2 regions of the Streptomyces sp. C1-1 genome follow, and region 2 is predicted to be linked to the other one. Evidence: riboswitches for the same ligand, from Rfam matches in the RefSeq annotation. Region 2 holds a riboswitch; the other holds the start of a gene.

Region 1 (7,203 bases), 4.8 Mb from region 2:
CGGCGACGATCTCGGCCGCCTGTCCGGGGACGCGCGTGGTCAGGGTGTCGAAGTAGGAGCCGTGCACGACCTCGACCCCGCCGGCCCGCAGCCCCTCGGCCAGGATGGCGGCGTACCGGTGGGTGCGCCGCGCGATGCCCTTCAGGCCCTGCGGTCCGTGGTAGACGGCGTACATGCCGGCCATGACGGCGAGCAGCACCTGGGCCGTACAGATGTTGCTGGTGGCCTTCTCGCGGCGGATGTGCTGCTCACGGGTCTGCAGCGCCAGCCGGTACGCCTTGTGCCCGTCCGCGTCCACGGACACGCCGACGAGCCGCCCGGGCAGGCTGCGCGCGAACTTCTCCTGTACGGCCATGTAGCCGGCGTGCGGCCCGCCGAAGCCCATCGGCACACCGAACCGCTGCGTCGTACCGACGGCGATGTCCGCGCCGAGCTCCCCGGGCGACTTCAGCAGCGTCAGCGCGAGCAGGTCGGCGGCCACGGTGACGAGCGCGCCGAGCTCGTGCGCCTGGTCGATGACCCGCTTGATGTCGCTCACCGCACCGGAGGCGCCGGGGTACTGCACCAGTACGCCGTTGATCTCGCGCCCGGCGAGGTCGGCCGGGATGCCGTCACGCAGGTCGGCGACGACGACCTCCACGCCCGCCGGCTCGGCGCGGGTCTCGATGACCGCGATGGTCTGCGGCAGCGCGTCCGCGTCGACGAGGAAGAGGCCCTTCTTGTTCTTCCCCATACGGCGGGAGAGCGCCACGGCCTCCGCGGCCGCCGTCCCCTCGTCGAGCAGGGAGGCACCGGAGGTGGGCAGTCCGGTGAGGTCGGCCACCACGGTCTGGAAGTTGAGCAGGGCCTCCAGCCGGCCCTGCGAGATCTCCGGCTGGTACGGCGTGTAGGCCGTGTACCAGGCCGGGTTCTCCATCACGTTCCGCAGGATGACCGGCGGGGTGAAGGTGCCGTAGTAGCCGAGGCCGATCATGGAGCCGAGGACCTGGTTGCGGTCGGCGAGCGAACGCAGCTCGGCGAGCACCTCGGCCTCGGTCCGGGCGCCCGGCAGGTCGAGCGCGTCGGCGTTCTTGATCACGTCCGGTACCGCGGCGGCGGTCAGCTCGTCCAGCGAGCCGTACCCGACCTGCGCGAGCATCTTCGCCCGCGCCTCGTGGTCGGGGCCGATGTGGCGCTGCTCGAAGGGGATTCCCTGTTCGAGCTCGGAGAGCGGAATGCGGTGGGCGGTCATTGCGGAGGCCTCCTGGTCTGACGCGACCTTCGAGGGGCACCACGGCGCGGGTACCCGAACGGCCTCCCCCTCTGTCATCTCAACCTGAGAGCTTCACCGGACCGCCCGGAGGCGCCCGGTTTTCACCGTCGGTGAGAGCGGAAGCCGTCGACACCCGCCCTGCTTTCCAGAGTGACCTCGTCCGTGCGGTACGTGAGCCTGAGAGATTCCGGGGAGGATTTGCTCCTTCGGCGCCTCCGGGTTCTCCGGAGGACTCTCCCGCACGGGGTCAGCAGCCAGTGTCAGCCTACCAGCGGGCACAACACAGGCGTCTTCGAGTGGCCGCCCGTCCCGTTGTGCTCTTTTGTAGTGCTAAGGACGAGTTGCGAGCAAGAGGAGGGCACGTGCAGACCGACATCGATCCGCGCAACCTGATCGGCCGCAAGGCGTTCGACCGCAACGGCACCAAGATCGGTACCGTCGACGAGGTCTACCTCGACGACGCGACCGGTGTGCCGGAGTGGGCGGCGATACGCACCGGCCTGTTCTCCCGCGACGCCTTCGTCCCCCTGGAACCCAGCGAGCTGATCGAAGGCACCCTCCACATCCCCTTCGAGCGCTCCCTGATCAAGGACGCGCCCGACTTCGGTGTGGGCCGCCACCTCTCGCCCGAGCAGGAACTGCAGCTCTACCACCACTACGGCCTGGACGTGGCGCCCCCACCCCCCTTCCCGGACCGTACCTTCGGCAAGCTGGCGGGAACGGAGGACGCGGACGCCTAGAGCCCACCCCTTGTCCGGTCACGCACCGACCCCCTCCGCGGAGACGCCCGCCGCCCCCTCGACCAACGGCAGCGGTTCTGCCGGTTCCAGGTCAGGATCGTCGACCCGGAACGTGCGCACCCGCCCCGGCTCCGACCCGGGTGTCTCGAAGCGCACGGTCACCCGGCCCAGCCCGCTCCCCTGCACCCATCCGTGCCCGAACTCGGCGTGCCGCACGTCGTGCCCAGCGGGCCACCGCCGCTCGACGACCACCTGCCGCTCCTCGACCGGCTCCTGGTCCCCCTCCTCCGCCACCTGCTCGGCCGCTCCTTCCCCGGCCGCCTGGGCGAACAGATCCTCCTGCGTGTAGTCGGCCAGCCCGCTCACCCCGACGCCCAGCAACCGCACACCCCCCGTCGTGTCCACGGAGTCCAGCAACCGTGCGGCGGACTCCCGCACCACCGCCGGATCGTCGGTCGGCCCCCGCAGCGTCTCCGACCGGGTCAGGGTGGAGAAGTCGTACCGCCGCACCTTCAGCACGATGGTCCGCCCCGACAGCCCCGCCGCCCGCAGCCGCCGCACACAGCGGTCGGCGAGCCGCTGCACCTCCAGCCCCACCCGCAGCCGGTCATGGATGTCCACGTCGTACGTGTCCTCGACGGACACCGACTTGGCCTCGCGCTCGGCCACCACGGGCCGTTCGTCGTGTGCCAGCGCCATGGCGTGCAGCGCGTGCCCGTGCGCCTTGCCCAGCAGCCGTACGAGCTCGTCCTCCCCGGCCTCGGCGAGGTCGTCGACCGTGGTGATCCCGGCCCGCCGCAGATGGTCCCCCGTCGCCGGTCCCACCCCCGGCAGGGTCCGCACCGACATCGGCCCGAGCATCGCCCGCTCGGTCCCGGGCTCGATCAGCACCAGTCCGTCCGGCTTGGCCTCCTCGGAGGCGATCTTCGCGAGCATCTTGGACGCCGCGAGCCCCACGGACCCGGTGAGCCCCGTCACGGCCCGTATGTCGGCCCGCAGCTTCTCCCCCACCAGCCGAGCCGAGGCCGCGTCCCAGGCGGTCTCACCGGCCTCCAGGTCCACGAACGCCTCGTCCAGGCTCAGCGGCTCCACCAGGGGCGACAGCGCGTGCAGAAGCGCCATGACCTGCTCGCTGATCGCCCGGTAGAACCCGAACCGCGGCACCAGATACGCGGCGTTCGGCGCCAGCCGCCGCGCCTGGGCCATCGGCATGGCCGACCGCACCCCGAACACCCGCGCCTCGTACGAGGCCGTCGCGACGACCCCACGCGGCCCCAGTCCGCCCACGACGACGGCCTTCCCGCGCAGACTCGGCTTGGACGCCTGCTCCGCCGAGGCGTAGAAGGCATCCATGTCGAGATGCAGGATCGTGGGAGCGTTTCTCACATGTCCGATGCTGCCCTACGCCACTGACAATGCCCCTGTACAACGACCGGGCTGCCGTCGCTTCCGCCTCAGACGGCCCGGTTGCGCCGCCGCGCCAGTTCGTCGGCCGGGTTGGGCCCCACCAGGGTCTCGCCGGTGTCGGTCCGCTCGCCGTGCAGCTGGGACAGCGCGCTCTCGACGTCCCGCCAGACGACCCCGACAGCGATCCCGAAGATGCCCTGGCCGCCTTGGAGCAGTGCGTGGACCTCATCCGGCGAGGTGCACTCGTAGACCGTGGCGCCGTCGCTCATCAGCGTCATGCGCTCCAGGTCCCGGAAGCCGCTCTCCCGCAGGTGCTGCACCGCGGTGCGGATGTTCTGCAGCGACACACCGGTGTCCAGGAAGCGCTTGACGATCTTCAGGACGACGACGTCCCGGAAGCTGTAGAGCCGCTGCGTCCCCGAGCCGTACGCGGGCCGCACACTCGGCTCGACCAGCCCGGTGCGCGCCCAGTAGTCCAGTTGCCGGTACGTGATGCCGGCGGCCGCGCAGGCCGTCGGCCCGCGGTAGCCGATCTGCTCGGACGCCATCGACGCCGCCCCTCCGCTGCTCGGCACGGCCGCAGGTCGCTGCGGGACGTGATCGGCCGCGTTGCCGTGATGGGGCTCCCCCCAACTCGAACGCGGCTGAGAGCTTGGGGGAGGGTACGGTCCGCTGTCCCCCTGACCTCGTCCGGGGGCACCCCCAGCCGTACCGTCGCCGCTGCTTCTCACGCCGACCTCCGTCCTTGACCTGCCTCCTCGACGGTAGGCAGCCACCCGGGGTGCGTCAACGACCGCCACACTCGGCACGCCGAGTGATAATCACCCTGAGAGTGGTTTCCCGTGCCCCATCGCGGGGAAAGGCTAGCCGAATGCGCTCGGAGCGAGCCGCAGGACGCTCGCACGGGCCGCTGGCAAATGCGGGCATTTGAGTCGTGATCGCCTGCGGACCGGCCGCTCACGGACCACCGGGGTCCGCCGGGCCGGCCCCGCCTCACTGACTGCTGGTGCCGAAGTCCTCCGGCGAGATCTGGTCGAGGAACTCGCGGAACTTCTCCACCTCGTCCTCCTGCTCGTCCGGGATCGCGATGCCCGCGTCGTCGAGCACGCCGTCGCTGCCGTAGATCGGCGTTCCGGTGCGCAGCGCCAGCGCTATGGCGTCGGACGGACGGGCGCTCACCTCGACTCCGCTGGCGAACACCAGCTCGGCGTAGAAGACGCCCTCACGCAGGTCGGTGATGCGCACTTCGGTGAGCTCCTGGCCGACGGCCTCCAGCACGTCCTTGAACAGGTCGTGGGTCAGCGGTCGCGCGGGGGCCATGCCCTGCTGGGCGAAGGCGATCGCCGTCGCCTCCCCCGGCCCGATCCAGATGGGGAGGTAGCGGTCGCCTCCCACTTCACGCAGGAGCACGATCGGTTGGTTGGAGGGCATTTCGACCCGGACACCTACGACATCGAGCTCGTTCACACAGCAACCCTAGGACGTGCCCGGGACGTTTGGGTAGTCGGGCAGGAAACGGGGGGACGATCCGGCCTCACGACGCGTGCCCGGCTCAGGGCAGTCGCACGCCGAGCGCGGTCTGCACGAGAGCCGCGTGCAGCCTCATCGTGAGCGCCGCCAGCTCCTTCGTACGGGCCTCCGCGTGGGCCCTGGTCTGCGGATTGCGGTGCCTCTTCAGCGGGGCCACCACCTGGTCCACGAGCCCCGCCTCGCGGTCGGCGGCGGCCTTCATCGCCCTCAGGTGCCGCGGCTCGATCCCGAACCGCCCCAGTTCCACCACGAGGGAGGCGACGGTGACCGCCTCCGCGTCGTACGCCCCGTCCGGCATCGGAGTGAGCAGGCCGTACGACTCCCACTCCTTGAGCTGCTCCTCGCCGATCTCGGCGGCGGCGAGCAGCTCGTCCTTGCCGATCCGGGCGGCCGTCGGCCCCTCCAGGGGCTCCAGAACGGCCTCACCGTCCCGCTGCCGGCCCACCGCGGGCAGCGCCACGGCCTCGCCGCGCTCCATGGCGTCCAGGTGCTCTCGGATCACCTTGAGCGGCAGGTAGTGGTCGCGCTGCATCCGCAGGACGTGGCCGAGGCGCTCGACGTCGCCGACGGTGAACTTGCGGTACCCGGAGGGGGTCCGCTGCGGCTCGATGAGCCCCTCCGACTCCAGGAAGCGAATCTTGGAGATGGTGACTTCGGGAAACTCCTCGCGCAGCACGTTCAGCACTGTGCCGATGCTCATCAGACCGTCCGTGGCGGCGGTGCCGTGGCCGGCACCACCGCTCGGTGTTTGCAGCATGGACATTCCCTGGGGTCCCCCCGGACGGAGTCCGGGAGCGGTCAGTAGCCCTGCTGGCTCGCGTAGAAGACCAGCCGGTACTTGCCGATCTGGACCTCGTCGCCGTTGTTCAGGGCGACCTGGTCGATCCGCTCTCGGTTGACGTACGTGCCGTTGAGGCTGCCCACGTCGGCCACCGTGAACGTGCCGTCCGCACCGCGGCGGAACTCCACGTGACGACGCGAGACGGTCACGTCGTCCAGGAAGATGTCGCTCTGCGGATGGCGGCCGGCCGTGGTCAGGTCGCCGTCCAGAAGGAAGCGGCTGCCCGAGTTCGGCCCGCGACGCACGACCAGCAGGGCGGAGCCAAGCGGCAGCGCGTCCACGGCGGCCTGCGCCTCGGGAGAGAGCGCCGGCAGCTGCGTCTGGCCGGTGACCTCGGCGTCGTAGGCCTCGATGCCGGAGATGGAGATCGTGGAGGTCGTCTCGGACGGCCGCTCGGCCGCGGCTCCACCGCGCAGCGGGGCGCCACAGTTGGAGCAGAAGCGGCTGTTCTCCGCGTTGCGGTTACCGCACCTCGTACACACCAGGGCCGACATAGGGGAAAACCCTCCACCCGTACTTGAGGTTGACGGTTGCCCGAAACCTATGCCGCCGGACTGCGCAGGGTCAACCGACGGCGCGCCCTGACCTCCGGAAATGTCACCGCCCGGCCCAGCGACCTGGTCCCGGAAGAGGGGACGCTGGCCTTCCGCGTCGGGCTGTGCGCGATGACGAGCAGTGGCATTGTCGCTGCCCTCTCGCGCGCTCTTGCCGAACAACTTCGCAAACAACTTCACGGGCGATTCCCCTTGACCGAAACAGACCCGCCCGTGGGGCAGGACGAACCCTGACTCAATACGCCGGCCGACCCGGACATCCTCACAACGTCCGTATCCACCAGACAGTTTCCACCACGCACCACCCAATCGGTGCGCCGACCCCCCGCAACCTCATGCCCCTGCCGGTCGCCCCCCATGCACCGCCGGTTCACTGGGAGGACGACCGAGCGTAGTCAGGCCGCTTCGCCGCTCGCAAGGCGTCCACGACGATCTTGTTCGACCGGTCGACAGTGACGGTGGCCTGCTCCTTCTCGAGAGTCTGCACCACGCCTCCAGGGATGTTGAGCGCCGGTTCGAGGTCCTCCGGTTTGCCGATGACCTTGAAACGATAGGGCGCGTTGATCTTGTTCCCGTCGACGCTCACGCTCTTGCCGGAGTCCGACAGATAGGTGTTGGCCACGACACGTACGCCGTTCACCTGGATCGCCTCGGCCCCGGCAGCGCGCAACTCCTGCACCGCGTCGAGCAGCATGTCCGCCTGGACCGTCCCCTTCGTGTCGTCGATCGTCATCGTGATGCCGGGCCCCTGCGCCGCCACCGTGCCCGCCAGAATGCCGAGTTGCTTCTCCTTCTCGACGGTCTGCTTGCGGGCCTCCTCGGCCTGGTCGGAGCTGTTCTCCAACTCGTCGCGCTGCTTCTGCAGCCCCTGCTTCTCGT
Region 2 (7,203 bases):
CGTCGAACGCCCACACCGTCATGCCGTTCGCGTGGTACGGGAGCGCCTTGCGGCGGTGCAGCACGAGATCGTCGTCGAAGGAGAAGCGGATCTCGTGCTCGCCGAGCAGCTTCAGCAGCCCCGCGGCCCTGATCGACTCCACACGCTCGTCCGCCGTCTCCACGTCCACCGTCCGCGGCGAGGCGCCCTCCAGGCCGAGGAGCACCGCCTTGGGCGTGCCGTGCCCGTGCCCGGTCGCGCCGAGCGAGCCGTACAGCTCGCAGCGCACCGAGGCGACCGAGGGCAGCAGGCCCTCGTTGCGCAGACGGCGGGCGAACATGCGCGCCGCCCGCATCGGGCCGACCGTGTGGGAGCTGGACGGGCCGATGCCGATCGAGAACAGGTCGAAGACCGAGATGGCCACGGGAACTCCTCAGTGCGGGGGTGATGGGGCACCCGGCTCGCGGGTGCCCCACCGGGGACTTACTTGTTCAGGCCGGGGTACAGCGGGTGCTTGTCGGCCAGGGCCTCGACCCGGGCCTTCAGGGCCGCCGCGTCGTACGACGGCTTCAGCGCCTCGGCGATCACGTCGGCGACCTCGGCGAAGTCCTCCGCCGTGAAGCCGCGGGTCGCCAGCGCCGGCGTACCGATCCGCAGCCCCGACGTCACCATCGGCGGGCGCGGGTCGTTGGGGACCGCGTTGCGGTTGACCGTGATGCCGATGGCGTGCAGCCGGTCCTCGGCCTGCTGCCCGTCCAGCTCGGACTCGCGCAGGTCGACCAGGAGCAGGTGCACGTCCGTGCCGCCGGACAGGACGTTCACCCCGGCCTCGCGGGCGTCGGCGGCCGTCAGGCGCTCGGCGAGGATGCGGGCACCGTCCACGGTACGCCGCTGGCGCTCCTTGAACTCCTCGCCAGCGGCGACCTTGAAGGACACCGCCTTCGCCGCGATCACGTGCTCCAGCGGACCGCCCTGGAAACCGGGGAAGACCGAGGAGTTCAGCTTCTTCGCGAAGTCGGTGCCGCGCGCGAGGATGATGCCGCCGCGCGGGCCGCCGAGCGTCTTGTGCGTGGTGGAGGTGACGACGTCCGCGTACGGCACCGGGTTGGGGTGCAGCCCCGCCGCGACCAGGCCCGCGAAGTGCGCCATGTCGACCCACAGGTACGCCTCGACCTCGTCGGCGATCCGGCGGAACTCGGCGAAGTCCAGCTGCCGCGGGTACGCCGACCAGCCCGCGATGATCACCTTCGGGCGGTGCTCCTTGGCCAGCCGCTCCACCTCGTCCATGTCGACCAGGCCGGCGTCGTCGACGTGGTACGCGACCACGTCGAACTGCTTGCCGGAGAAGTTCAGCCGCATCCCGTGGGTGAGGTGCCCGCCGTGGGCCAGGTCCAGACCCAGGATGGTGTCGCCGGGCTGGGCCAGCGCGAACAGGGCCGCCTGGTTGGCGGAGGCACCGGAGTGCGGCTGGACGTTGGCGTACGCGGCGCCGAACAGCTCCTTCAGCCGGTCGATGGCGATCTGCTCGGCGACGTCGACGTGCTCGCAGCCGCCGTAGTAGCGCCGGCCGGGGTAGCCCTCGGCGTACTTGTTGGTCAGGACCGAGCCCTGGGCCTCCATGACCGCCAGCGGAGCGAAGTTCTCCGAGGCGATCATCTCGAGGGTGGACTGCTGGCGCCCGAGTTCGGCGTCGACCGCGGCCGCGATCTCCGGGTCGAGCTCGTGCAGGGACGTGTTCAGGACAGACATGCGTCTACGGCTCCTCAGCCGGCGTTCTGGGCGGTGTACTCGTCGGCGGAGAGCAGGTCGGACGGCTCCTCGGTGACCCGCACCTTGAACAGCCAGCCGCCCTCGAAGGGGGCCGAGTTGACCAGGGACGGGTCGTTCACCACGTCCTCGTTGATCTCGGTGACCTCACCGGTGACGGGGGAGTACAGGTCGCTGACCGACTTGGTCGACTCCAGCTCGCCGCAGGTCTCGCCCGCGGTCACGGCGGAGCCCACCTCGGGAAGCTGGGCGTAGACGACGTCGCCGAGGGCGTTGGCCGCGAACTCGGTGATGCCGACCGTCGAGACGCCGTCCTCGGCGGCCGACAGCCACTCGTGCTCCTTGCTGTAGCGCAGCTGCTGGGGGTTGCTCATGGCCTGAATTCTCCTGTACGCGCGGGAGTGCTGGTGAATGGGGGACTGCTGGAAACGCGAGTGAGCAGGGCGGATGTGCTCGGCGTCACGTCCGTGCGGGAAGCCGCCCGCTCCAGTGTCTACTTCTGCCGCTTGTAGAAGGGCAGGGCCACGACCTCGTACGGTTCGTGGCTGCCCCGGATGTCCACGCCGACCCCGGGCGTGCCCGGCGCCGCGTGCGCCGCGTCGACGTACGCCATCGCGATCGGCTTGCCCAGCGTGGGGGAGGGGGCGCCGGAGGTGACCTCGCCGATCACCTCGCCGCCGGCGACGACCGGGTATCCGGCCCGCGGCACCCGGCGGCCCTCGGCGACCAGGCCCACCAGGACGCGCGGCGGGTTCTCCCGCGACCGCGCGGCGGCCGCCTCCAGGGCCTCGCGGCCCACGAAGTCGCCCTCCTTGTCGAACTTCACCACCCGGCCGAGGCCGGCGTCGAAGGGCGTCAGCGCCGTGCTCAGCTCGTGCCCGTACAGCGGCATGCCCGCCTCCAGGCGCAGCGTGTCCCGGCAGGACAGCCCGCAGGGGACGAGCCCGGCGCCCTCGCCGGCCTTGGTCAGCGCCTGCCACAGCTCGACGGCGTGTTCCGGCCGCACGAAGAGCTCGAAGCCGTCCTCGCCGGTGTAGCCGGTGCGCGCGATGAGCGCGGGGACACCGGCGACCGTGCCGGGCAGGCCGGCGTAGTACTTCAGGCCGTCGAGGTCGGCGTCGGTGAGGGAGGCGAGGATGCCGGGCGACTCCGGCCCCTGCACGGCGAGCAGCGCGTAGGCGTCCCGGTCGTCGCGCACCTCGGCGTCGAAGCCGGCGGCCCGCTCGGTGAGGGCGTCCAGGACCACCTGGGCGTTGGAGGCGTTGGCGACGACCATGTACTCGGTCTCGGCGAGCCGGTAGACGATCAGGTCGTCCAGGATGCCGCCGTCGGCCCGGCAGATCATGGTGTAGCGGGCGCGGCCCACGCCGACCGAGGCGATGTTGCCCACCAGGGCGTGGTTCAGCAGGGCGGCCGCCTCGGGGCCGGTCACGGTGATCTCACCCATGTGGGAGAGGTCGAAGAGGCCCGCCTTCGTCCGCACGGCGAGGTGCTCGTCGCGCTCGGAGCCGTAGCGCAGCGGCATGTCCCAGCCGGCGAAGTCGGTCATCGTCGCGCCCAGCGAGCGATGCAGTGCATCGAGCGCGGTACGGCGGATTTCGGTACTGCTCATCGGACGGTCGTCTCCCAGGGCGTTGAACATGACGACGAGGTCATGACGGGCGAGGTCGTTCCTCCCCATCTGTCATCGGAACCTGAGAGGTTCGCCATGACCGCGGAGGGCATGGCTTGCACCGTGGGTGGGACCGCCGAGGACGGCGGCCCGCTTTTCAGATGTGCCTCGCCCGCGCGGTAACGGGGCCTGAGAGATTCAAGGGAGGGACTTGCTCCTTCGGCGCCCCAGCGACGCGAGCGTGCTGCCGGGGACTCTCCCGCGCGGATTCAAACGGCCGGTATGCAGTTGGCGCGCACATCATTGCACGCCCCGCCCGGCCCGTGGCAGGCCGCATCTGTAACAGGCCTGTGGCGGGAAAAGAACCGAACCGCGAGACATCCTGCATTACCTTCCCTTTACAAACAGTGGGGAGAAGCTTTCCTGACCCCGCAGGAAGGACGATCACGGTGAACAGGACCACGGTGTACGCCACGACTTCGGCGGTCGCGCTGCCCGAGCAGTCCGCGGCCCCGGCCCGAGAGCGGTGCGGCCGGGGCCCGGCGCCGGTCGTCCGCGACCTCCGTGACCGCTCGGGCCGCAGCCCGCACGCGCTGCTCTTCGGCCCCCGTGACGTCGTCGTGGTCACCGGCCTGCCCGGCAGTGGCAAGTCCACGCTGATGAGGCGCGCGGTGCGGGGCATACGCGTCGACTCCCAGGACACCCGGGACCGCTGGGAGGCCCGTGCCCCCCGCCTCCTGCCGTACGCGCTCTACCGCCCCCTGGTCCGCCTCGCCCACTTCGCCGGCCTGCGCCGCGCCCTGCGCCGCGGCGAGGGCGTCGTCGTGCACGACTGCGGCACCCAGGCCTGGGTCCGCGACTGGCTGGCCCGCGAGGCCCGCCGCCGGGACGGCGCCCTGCACCTGCTGCTCCTGGACGTCACCCCGCGCACCGCGCTGGAGGGCCAGCGCGAGCGCGGCCGGGGCGTCTCCCGCTACGCCTTCCTGCGCCACCGCACCGCGGCCGCCCGCCTCATCCGCTCCGTCGAACGCGGCGACCTGCCCACCGGTGTCACCTCGGCCCACCTCCTGGACCGCCCCGCGGCGGACACCCTCACCAGAATCACCTTCACCACCTGACCCGGTGTCACCGGCAGCCCGTGCGCGGGGAGGGGGCGGTGTCGGTGGTACCCGCTAGCCTTGCCAGCCTCAGCAGTGGTTCTCAGCAGGCGGTCGTAGACAGATGGACTTCCCAGCGGATCTCCCCGCGGACTTTCCCACGCAGGCACACCCCCATCCGCACGGCGGTTGGCCCGGCAACGAGCTGGAGGAGGTGCTGTCGGCCTCCCTCGGCGTCCCCTCCGCCGGTGGCCGGATCATCGAGGTCCTGGGCCGCAGTTACCTGTGGATCCCGCTGCCCAACGGCGGCGGCCCGGACAGCGGCCCCGTCGACCTGCCCACGGTGGAGATCGAGGGCCAGGCCTATGTCCCGGTCTTCAGCTCCGAGGAACAGTTCCGGCAGGTCGTCGGCAGCCACATGGCGTACACCATCGCCCCGGCCGTCGACTTCGCCCGCGGCCTGCCCCCGCAGGTGGGCCTCGTCGTCAACCCCGACGGCGTGGTCGGCATCCCCCTGCCGCCCGCCGGGGTCGCCGAGCTGTGCCGCGTGGGCCGCACCCCCCTCGACGGCCCGGCCTCCGGCGGCCGGGTCAAGCTCTACGAACCGGACTGGCAGGACGACCCGATCGACTTCCTGGCCGCGGCCTCGGCGGAGTTCGCGGAGACCGGCGTGGTCGTCACGGCCCGCCGCTGCCTCGCGGCCGTGGAGACGGCCGACCCGGTGATGTTCGTCGGCGTGGAACTCTCCCAGCGGGAAGGCGACCTCAGGGCCCTGCCGCTGCAGGCCCTGGAGAGAGCCGTGACCCGGATCCCCACCCAGTGGCCGGTGAACCTGGTCCTCCTCGACGTCACCGACGACCCGGTGGCGGTGTGGATGAGGGACCACGTGCGGCCTTTCTACATCAGGGACCACCTCTAGACGCCGGGCGGCGACGCCGTACGCACCACAGGTTCCGAGCCACCGGGCGCTTAAGCTGTCACTCAATGCGGGGCAACTTCTCGAAGGGGCGGTACGACAGGTGAGCGCGAGCCTCAGCGGCAGCGTCGAGCACATGCTGCGCCAGGTGACGCCCGGGCGCTACGACGCCTACGAGGCACTCCTCCGCGCCCTCGCGACGTCCGGCTCGGGTCAGATCTGGATGCTCCTGTGGCACGGCCAGGCCGGTTCGCCGGACGCCCAGTACGGAAACATGGAGGTCGACGGCTACGGCTACGCCCCCTGCGTCACCTCGGCCCAGGAACTGAGCGCCAGCGGCTGGAACCGGTCGTACGAGGTGGTGGACGGCTACGACGTGGCCCGCACCCTCTACCCCGACCACTTCGGCCTCTGGCTCAACCCGCACGCCCCCGGCGGCGGCGTCGGCATCCCCTGGCTGGATCTGCGCCGTATCGCCACCGGCCTGGAGCGCCAGCCGGCCGGCCCGCTGCGGCTGTCGGAGCCGGCCGTCGAGATCCCGCAGTTCTACGCCCTCCTCACGCAGAACGCCCACCGCACCCCCGCCGTACGCTCCCTGCGCCGCGCGTGGGTGCAGCCGGCGCTCGGCGCGCCGTACCTCGCCATCGGCCTGGACGTGTACGACACCAGCCCCGGTGCCGTCGACTCCGTCCGCGCGATGATGCAGCAGTCCGTGGGCGCCGTACCCGACGGGCTGCCGGTGTCGACCGTGGCGATGTCCGACGACCACGACCCGGTCGCGCTGTGGATGCGTGCGAGCGCCCGCCCCTTCTACGACCGCGAGGCACACGCCCCGGCGGCCGCCCCCGCCCAGGCGCCCGTGGCGGGCTACGGCTACCCGCCGGTGCGGGGTGGGTACTGAGCGTCCGCTCCGGGCGACACGTACTGAGACGCGCGCCTTTGGTTCAGACCGGAGGAGACGTTCTTCGCGCGTAGATACCGCCGACTGATCCGGTTGTAAACTAAATGTCCGAAAAAATTCCCGTCCGGCCCCCGTTACCCACTGTCCGGATAACGGAACCCATCAGCCCGCATCACGTTTGCGCATCCATTCACCGCCAAGTCTGGCAACAGATCGCCAAAGCGTTGAAGACTCCCGCTCCAGGGGACTTCGTCCCCGTGTACTACGGCTGATCACGCCGCCACAGCGGCAAGTGCGGGCCGGCCACCGCCGGTTGAATCGAAGAGGGGTCCCTGCCAGATGACGGCACCATTGCACGAGCCGACTGCGGAAGCGGCCCCGAGCGCGGCCGAGGAAGCAGCGGTTGCCACAGCCGGCGCCAAGGCCGTTCAGGGCCGTTCCCTGGGCCGGATCGCCTGGGAGCGCCTCAAGCGGGACAAGCTCGCCCTGTCGGGCGGCGTCGTCGTGCTCCTCCTCATCCTGGTCGCGCTGTTCGCCCCCCTGATCGCCCACGCCTACGGTCAGGACCCCGACGCCTACCACGAGAGCCTGATCGACCCCCTGTTCAGCACCCCCAAGGGATCTCTGGGCGGTGTCAGCGGGGAGCACTGGCTCGGTGTCGAGCCGGTCAACGGCCGCGACATCTTCGCCCGCGTCCTCTACGGCGCCCGGATCTCGCTCCTCGTCGGCTTCCTGTCCGCGATCGTCGCCGTCGTCCTCGGCACGATCCTGGGCATCCTGGCCGGCTTCTTCGGCGGCTGGGTCGACTCGGTCATCAGCCGTGTCATGGACGGCCTGCTGGCCTTCCCGCAGCTGCTGTTCATCATCGCGCTGGTCTCCGTCATGCCCAACGACATGCTGGGGCTGACCGGGTCCAACGTCCGTGTGTTCG

What was found. A riboswitch is a leader RNA that binds a small molecule or an ion and turns the genes downstream of it on or off. The one in region 2 is predicted to bind glycine.
Region 1: it holds a riboswitch for glycine, as region 2 does, so the genes downstream of both, gcvP (aminomethyl-transferring glycine dehydrogenase) here and gcvT (glycine cleavage system aminomethyltransferase GcvT) in region 2, are expected to answer to the same signal.

Annotation. Positions count from the first base shown of each region.
Region 1 covers NZ_CP189826.1:8,298,716-8,305,918, reverse strand. The annotation lists gene gcvP (aminomethyl-transferring glycine dehydrogenase) at 1-1,231, opposite strand, end outside; glycine riboswitch at 1,408-1,502, opposite strand; gene ACQF4J_RS37760 (PRC-barrel domain-containing protein) at 1,615-1,992, shown strand; gene ACQF4J_RS37755 (DNA polymerase IV) at 2,011-3,378, opposite strand; gene ACQF4J_RS37750 (MerR family transcriptional regulator) at 3,447-4,130, opposite strand; gene ACQF4J_RS37745 (bifunctional nuclease family protein) at 4,393-4,866, opposite strand; gene ACQF4J_RS37740 (MerR family transcriptional regulator) at 4,952-5,686, opposite strand; gene ACQF4J_RS37735 (FHA domain-containing protein) at 5,728-6,633, opposite strand; gene ACQF4J_RS37730 (DUF881 domain-containing protein) at 6,695-7,203, opposite strand, start outside.
Region 2 covers NZ_CP189826.1:3,505,461-3,512,663, reverse strand. The annotation lists gene ACQF4J_RS15820 (L-serine ammonia-lyase) at 1-403, opposite strand, end outside; gene glyA (serine hydroxymethyltransferase) at 463-1,728, opposite strand; gene gcvH (glycine cleavage system protein GcvH) at 1,743-2,120, opposite strand; gene gcvT (glycine cleavage system aminomethyltransferase GcvT) at 2,240-3,358, opposite strand; glycine riboswitch at 3,418-3,525, opposite strand; glycine riboswitch at 3,526-3,630, opposite strand; gene ACQF4J_RS15800 (AAA family ATPase) at 3,808-4,476, shown strand; gene ACQF4J_RS15795 (enhanced serine sensitivity protein SseB) at 4,580-5,374, shown strand; gene ACQF4J_RS15790 (enhanced serine sensitivity protein SseB C-terminal domain-containing protein) at 5,508-6,272, shown strand; gene ACQF4J_RS15785 (ABC transporter permease) at 6,612-7,203, shown strand, end outside.